Linked DNA regions of Nitratifractor salsuginis DSM 16511. The protein of the gene in region 2 interacts with the protein of the main gene of each other region in a pairwise test. Links are inferred from orthologs where the notes say so. Each region holds a gene or a part of one and is shown on either strand. Other genes may lie near its edges. The genes, in order: topA and NITSA_RS05610.

The links.
Region 1: the proteins of NITSA_RS05610 (region 2) and topA interact in binary tests that used the Escherichia coli proteins (3 or more experiments, as listed by UniProt). The link is inferred for Nitratifractor salsuginis DSM 16511 from one-to-one orthologs.

What each region holds. Positions count from the first base shown.
Region 1 is NC_014935.1:132,011-135,315, forward strand. The notes cover bases 287-3,264. They hold topA (type I DNA topoisomerase), read right to left. Parts: upstream 2,888-3,264; coding sequence 686-2,887; downstream 287-685. Other genes in these bases: NITSA_RS00760 (four helix bundle protein), read right to left, coding at 298-672; argJ (bifunctional glutamate N-acetyltransferase/amino-acid acetyltransferase ArgJ), read right to left, coding at 3,115-3,264. Outside these bases: NITSA_RS00755 (YihY family inner membrane protein), read right to left, coding at 1-194; more of argJ, read right to left, coding at 3,265-3,305. UniProt on the Escherichia coli protein: Releases the supercoiling and torsional tension of DNA, which is introduced during the DNA replication and transcription, by transiently cleaving and rejoining one strand of the DNA duplex.
Region 2 is NC_014935.1:1,109,531-1,112,838, forward strand. Bases 258-3,238 are described here. They hold NITSA_RS05610 (IMPACT family protein), read right to left. Parts: upstream 2,049-3,238; coding sequence 1,467-2,048; downstream 258-1,466. Other genes in these bases: NITSA_RS11285 (hypothetical protein), read left to right, coding at 258-331; tnpA (IS200/IS605 family transposase), read right to left, coding at 393-821; NITSA_RS05600 (hypothetical protein), read left to right, coding at 905-1,213; NITSA_RS05605 (hypothetical protein), read left to right, coding at 1,210-1,416; metE (5-methyltetrahydropteroyltriglutamate--homocysteine S-methyltransferase), read right to left, coding at 2,129-3,238. Outside these bases: more of NITSA_RS11285, read left to right, coding at 1-257; more of metE, read right to left, coding at 3,239-3,308.

The DNA.
Region 1 (3,305 bases), 980 kb from region 2 along the record:
AGCCGGCCATAGGCGGTGTCGAAGATGGGCATATGGGTAAAGAGCACCAGGAGGATCACCATAAAGGGGATGATGAAAAAGAGGGTGCTCCAGCTCATACTGGCCGCATAGAAGCCCAGACGCTCGTCGAAGAGCTCTTTAAAGAAGCCTTTGATGAAGAGATAGTACTCTTCTATAATGGATGTTTTTTTCATAGGGATAAGCTCCCTGAGGAATGAGGAATGAGGAATGAGGAATGAGGAATGTCGGTGAGCATTGCTTCGCAATGCATTTTATTTAAATAGAAAAGTTTCAATCTCATTTTTGAGAGCCTTTGACCGTTTTGGTGCTGGATATCAGGAGGCGAAGGATTTCATCGAGATCTTTGTAAATGCTTTGGTACATCGTATCATCAATATATTGCGATGCGTGCAGAATGCGAATCCAGTATTCGGTTTCGCTTGCTTCTTTTAAAGCGATAGTGAGTTTGTTGAGAAAATCCGCTTTTGATTGGGCATATTTGCCTTCGGCAATCAAAGCACCAATTGCAGTTCCGCTTCTTAAAATCTGCTTTGAGAGGACATAATCCCGATGTTTATCCTGTAAGAAACGGTTGAGTTTGATAATACGAAGAGAGAAGAGGAAGCTCTTTTCAGAAAGAGGATCGTTCTTTTTCGGTTCCTCATTCCTCATTGCTCATTCCTCATTAAGTTTCGGCTTCCGCCGAAACTTTGTGTTTGCACTTGAAGCAGACATAGACATCGCCGCTTTTGAGGTGTTTGACCCCCATCAGGTAGCCGCATTCGGGGCATTTTTTGTCCACCGGTTCGAAATTGGCGATGAATTTGCATTTGGGGTAGTTGGCGCAGCCGTAGAAGGTGCCGCGGCGGCCCTGGCGTTCGATGAGTTTGCCGCCGCACTCGGGGCAGGGGACGGCGAGCTCTTTGGGCGGGGTGAGGGGTTTGGCGTTTTTGCACTTGGGGTAGGCGCTGCAGGCGAGGAATTTGCCCCGGCGGGAGTTTTTGATCACCATCGGTGCGCCGCATTTGTCGCAGATCTCGTCGGTCTCCTCCGGCTTTTCGGGTTCGGTGCCGTCGATGTTGCGGCTGTAGCGGCATTTGGGGAAGTTGGAGCAGGCGATGAACTCCCCGTAGCGCCCCTTGCGTTTGAGCAGTTCTGCACCGCACTCGGGGCATTTTTCGCCGATGGGTTCGGCCATTTTTTGGGAGGGGATGTTCTTTTTGCCTTCGGCAATCTTCTCGATGAAGGGTTGATAAAATTCCCAGAGTACCTTTTGCCAATCCTCTTTGCCTTCGGCGATCTTGTCGAGGGTCTCTTCCATCCGGGCGGTGAAGTTGCTGTCGACGATCTCGGGGAAGTGCTTTTCTAGCATTTCGATGACGGTGAAGGCGATCTCGGTGGGGTGGATCCGCTTCTTTTCGATCTCGATGTATTTGCGGTTCTGCAGGATCGTGATGGTGGGGGCATAGGTGCTGGGGCGCCCGATACCCAGAGATTCGAGCTTTTTGATGAGGCTCGCTTCGTTGTAGCGGGCGGGGGGCTCGGTGAAGTGTTGTTCGGCTTTGATCTCGGTGAGTTCGACCGGCTGCTCCTCTTTGAGCTCAGGCAGGAGCCGATCTTTTTCATTGTAGCCGGTGATGCGGTAAAAGCCGTCGAAGATCAGTTTGCGGCCGGTGGCTTTGAAGACCGATTTCTCTCCGGCAAAGAGGATGGTCTGGGTTTCAAACTCCGCTTCGGTCATTTGGCACGCCAGGAAGCGGTTGTAGATGAGGCGGTAGAGTTTGAGCTCGTCGGGAGCCAGGTACTTGGCGGCCAGCTTGGGGGTGAATTCGGTCATCGTGGGGCGGATCGCCTCGTGGGCTTCCTGGGCTCCCTTGGCTTTGGAGGCGTAGAATTTGGGTTTGGCGGGGAGATACTTCTCTCCGAAGTTCTTCTCGATGAATTCCCGTGCTTCAGCCACTGCCTCTTTGGCAAGGTTGAGGCTGTCGGTCCGCATATAGGTGATGACCCCCATCGTCCCTTTGTGGGTCTTGACCCCTTCGTAGAGTTTCTGGGCGACCATCATCGTCTTTTTGGGGGAGAAACCCAGCTGGGTCGAAGCGGCCTGCTGGAGGGTCGAAGTCATAAAGGGGGGCGGGGTTTTGCTCTTGCGCCGGGCGGTTTCGATGGAGGCGACCTTGAAGGATTCTTCCTTGGCCGATTCGACGATCTTGTTCGCCTCTTCGCCGTTTTTGAGGGTCATTTTCTCGATCTTTTTGCCCTCGAAGCTGTAGATATCGGCATCGACCGTCTTGTCGAAGATTCCCTTGATACTCCAATACTCTTCGGGTTTGAAGGCTTTGATCTCCCGCTCCCGGTCGACGACGATCTTGAGCGCCGCGCTCTGGACCCGGCCGGCGGAGAGGCCCTTTTGGATCTTGTTCGCCAGCAGGGGGGAGAGCTTGTAGCCTACGATCCGGTCGAGCAGGCGCCGGGTCTGCTGGGCATCGACGCTCTGCATATCGATCCGTCTGGGATTCTCCAGGGCGTGTTGGATGGCGCTCTTGGTGATCTCGTGGAAGACAATCCTCGGCAGCTCTTCGGGGTCCTTGCCGATGGCCTTGGCGATGTGGTAGCCGATCGCTTCTCCCTCGCGGTCCTCATCGGTCGCGATGTAGACGGTCTCTGCCTCTTTGGCCAGCTTTTTGAGCTCTTTGACCGTGGGGGAAGCCTCTCTGGGGACGGTGTATTTGGGGATGAATTTCCCCTCCTCGACGGTAATGCCGAAGCTGCTTTTGGGCAGATCCCGGATGTGTCCTTTGGAGGCGACGACTTTGTAATCCTTGCCCAGGAAGTTGCTGATGGTCCGTGCCTTGGCCGGTGATTCGACGATAATGAGATTTTTCATATATAAGGTAGCCTAGATGAAATTTTTCCGCCATTGTAGCATATAGTCGCAAGTCGCAGGCACGGGCCTTCGGCCCTCAAGTCGCAAGATTGAATGGTGTTATGTGTTAAGCGTTGAGAGCTGAGCGTTGAGCGTTGAGAGGATTTCAAGCTCAGTCGTTCAGCATTCCTTACAATTCTCAATTATTCGGTTACTCATTACTCCGTTACTCGGTTGCTCGGTTATTTTTACGTTCTATACTCCGCATTGATCTTCACATACTCGTAGCTCAGGTCGCAGCCGTAGGAGGTGAAGCTGCCCGTGCCCATTCCCAAATCGCAGCGGATGCGGAAGGAGTCTTTTTTCATAATTTTGTAAGCCTTCTCCTCCCGCTCGGGGTCGAGTTCTCTGTTGTCCTTGTTGTAGATGAGCAGGTCGT
Region 2 (3,308 bases):
TTATAAAGTGTTAGAGCATGAAAAAGAGTGTGAGGTTAAAAAATATCAAGAATTAGTCCAAATAGGGAAAAAGAAAAAAATAAGTAGTAATGATGGTTTTCCTGTTCCCTACCCATCAAAACTATATTTAATAAATAAAAATCGTAAAATTGCTTCAAGTAAAGAAAATCAAGAGAATATAGATACTAAAGAGATTAAAAGTTATCAACAACATACTGTACATACTACTGTCGATGGTAAGCATCATCGCATCAGTTCAACCATACGTCCAATTGTGAAACATTTTATAAATTTTCCACATGATAGGCATGTGAATGTCTCCACCGGCTAATAGCCGGTGGCTTCAGATTACGGCTGAAAGCCGGTCATTCAGCCTGAAGGCCGTCGGTTGATCAGACAACTCGGAACTCATCATCAAGCTCTGGTGGTTGTTGGTTCTTGATATATTCCATCCAGACTTCATCGGTCACATTTCCACTCGTTGCAACCCAGTATCCTCTCGCCCACAAATGCTGCCCCCAATACCGCTTCTTCAGCATCCGAAATTCACTCATCAATTTATGCGAACTCTTCCCTTTCAAATATTGCACTGCCTTTGATACGGACATATTTGGCGGTATCCCTATCAACAAATGTACATGATCCCGATTGATGGATCCTGCATAAATCACCATCTCCCGACTCATCGCAATCTCACGTAACAAATCTCGGCATCGGTACCCCACATCCCCTTTTAAGACGGGATAACGGTATTTTGTCGTCCACACGAGATGGTATTTACAGTCCCATACTGTATGCCCACCATTTCTATACTCTTGCATCTTTCAAGCATACCATATCCCGGCCGCCTAAAGGCGTGGGGTTTACGGATCCCCGATGGGGGACTCTAGAACTGGAAATACCAATGATAAATTTTGATACTTATAAAAGCGCCTTTAAAAAAATAAGCACATATGAAACCAGTGATCAAGAGTTCTTAGAAAAATATTCAATCAGAAGAATCTATCTTGGGAAATTGAGTCTTGCAAAGGATAGTGTAAAAAACAACGGTACCAATATTATGTTTAGGTTTTTTGATAAAGAGAAAGATATAACATTAAAAATAGATGTATCTGATTGGAGCGACAGAAAAATAAATGAAGTGGTCAATGATATTGAAGATTTGAAAGATAAAGTCAAAACACAATTTTCTGTAGGACTAAAAAAATCATGAAAGAAAAGAACAAATCATACGAAGATATATCTAAAGAAGAACGGAAAAAAATTAAAACAGATGATATTTATATTTTTTTCTTAGGTAGCCTATCAAAAGAAGACTATACCTTTGAATTATATGAAAATGATCATAGACTATACTGTACGCAATTAATTACAGGTAACTTGTATCCAGAATTGCACAAACAGGAAAGTATATGAAACAATAGTGATAAGTGAATATAACTTATCATTGTCCATGACAAACTACATCAAAACATCTCTTTTAATAACAATCCGTTTGCCTTTTTAAGAAGCATCGCGTAGCTTCCCGGATCTGCAGAGAGTTTCAAACGGACTTCATAGCCTGGGAAATCCCGATGAAGCACTTCGATATCCAACTCATTGATAAGGCACTCCAATCGGTTCAATGCACTGTAAGCACAGCCGATATGATAACGCTCCTTCATCACCCAATGCTTCAAATTCGCACAATCAATAACGCTGCTTGCCGCCTGGGTATAGGCCCGCACCATCCCGCCCGTGCCCAGTTTTATCCCGCCGAAATAACGGACCGTCAGGATGGCGCACTCCACGAGGTCGTTGCCGCGCAGCACGTTGAGCGTGGGCACACCGGCGCAGCCTTTGGGCTCGCCGTCGTCGGAAGAGTGTTCGACGATCTGCCGATGTTCGTTGAAGCGGCGGTAGGCGGTGACAATATGGTTGGCTTTGGGGTGTTCCTTTCGCAACCGGCTGTGAAGCGTTTCAAAATCGGCGATGGGAACGAGATAACTGAGAAACTTGGATCGTTTGACGATCGTCTCGGCGAAAAAACTTTGGGAAACCGTTTGCATAGGGAGAGTTTACAGGAAGGATGGGTAAAGATGGATAAAAAGCCCCAGAGGCAGGGCTCTTTCATAAGCCAAGGAGGGATCTAGATCCCCAGCTCTTGACGCACCTCTTTGACCGCTTGGACCATATTGGCCAGGCTCGCCTCCACCTCCGGCCAGCCCCGGGTCTTGAGGCCGCAGTCGGGGTTGATCCAGAGCTGCCGGGGCGGCAGGACTTCCAGGAGGGCGTGGATCTGATCGACCATCTCGTCCACACTCGGGACGCGGGGGGAGTGAATGTCGTAAACGCCGGGGCCGATCTCCATCTCATAGCCGCGCTCTTTGAAGATCCGCAACAGGACATTGCCGCTGCGGGCCGTCTCGATGCTGATGACGTCGGCATCCATCCCTTCGATGGTGTCGATGATGTCGTTGAATTCGCTGTAGCACATATGGGTATGGATCTGGGTCTCGGGCTCGGCGACATTGGTAGCGATCCAGAAACTCTCCAGAGCGAAGCGCTCATACTCGGGCCGTTTGGCCGAGCGCAGGGGGTAGCCCTCTTTGAACGCCGCCTCATCCACCTGGATCATCCCGATGCCCGCCTTTTGCAGATCGTCCACTTCGTCCCGGATCGCCAGGGCGATCTGATAGCAGGTCTCGGATCGGGGCTGGTCGTCGCGCACAAAAGACCAGTTGAGAATGGTTACGGGCCCGGTGAGCATCCCCTTCATCGGACGCTCGGTCAGACTCTGGGCGAAGGTGCTCCAGCGGACCGTCATCGGTGCGGGCCGGCTCACATCCCCGTAGATCAGCGGGGGTTTGACGCAGCGACTTCCGTAGCTCTGTACCCAGCCGTTCTCGCTAAAGGCGACTCCAGAGAGCTGTTCGCCGAAATACTCCACCATATCGTTACGCTCGAACTCCCCGTGTACCAGAATCTCCAGGTCGATGCGCTCCTGAAACTCCACACAGGCTTTGATCTGCTCTTCGATGTAGCGCTCATAGGTTTCGGCATCGATCCTGCCCTCCTTGTAATCCCGCCGCATCTTGCGAAGCTCGGGCGTCTGGGGAAAGCTGCCGATGGTCGTCGTCGCCAGGGGTTTGTACCCGAAGCGCCGATGCTGCGTTACGATCCGCTCTTTGAAGGGGGTCTTGCGTTTCCGGCGCAGAGTATCGAGGGCTTTCATCCGCTCCTGCACCGCCGGGTCGGTGACGTGGGAGCTTTCGCGCCGTTTAGCCAAAGCACAGCGGCTCTCTTCCAGAACCTGGTGCTGTGACTCA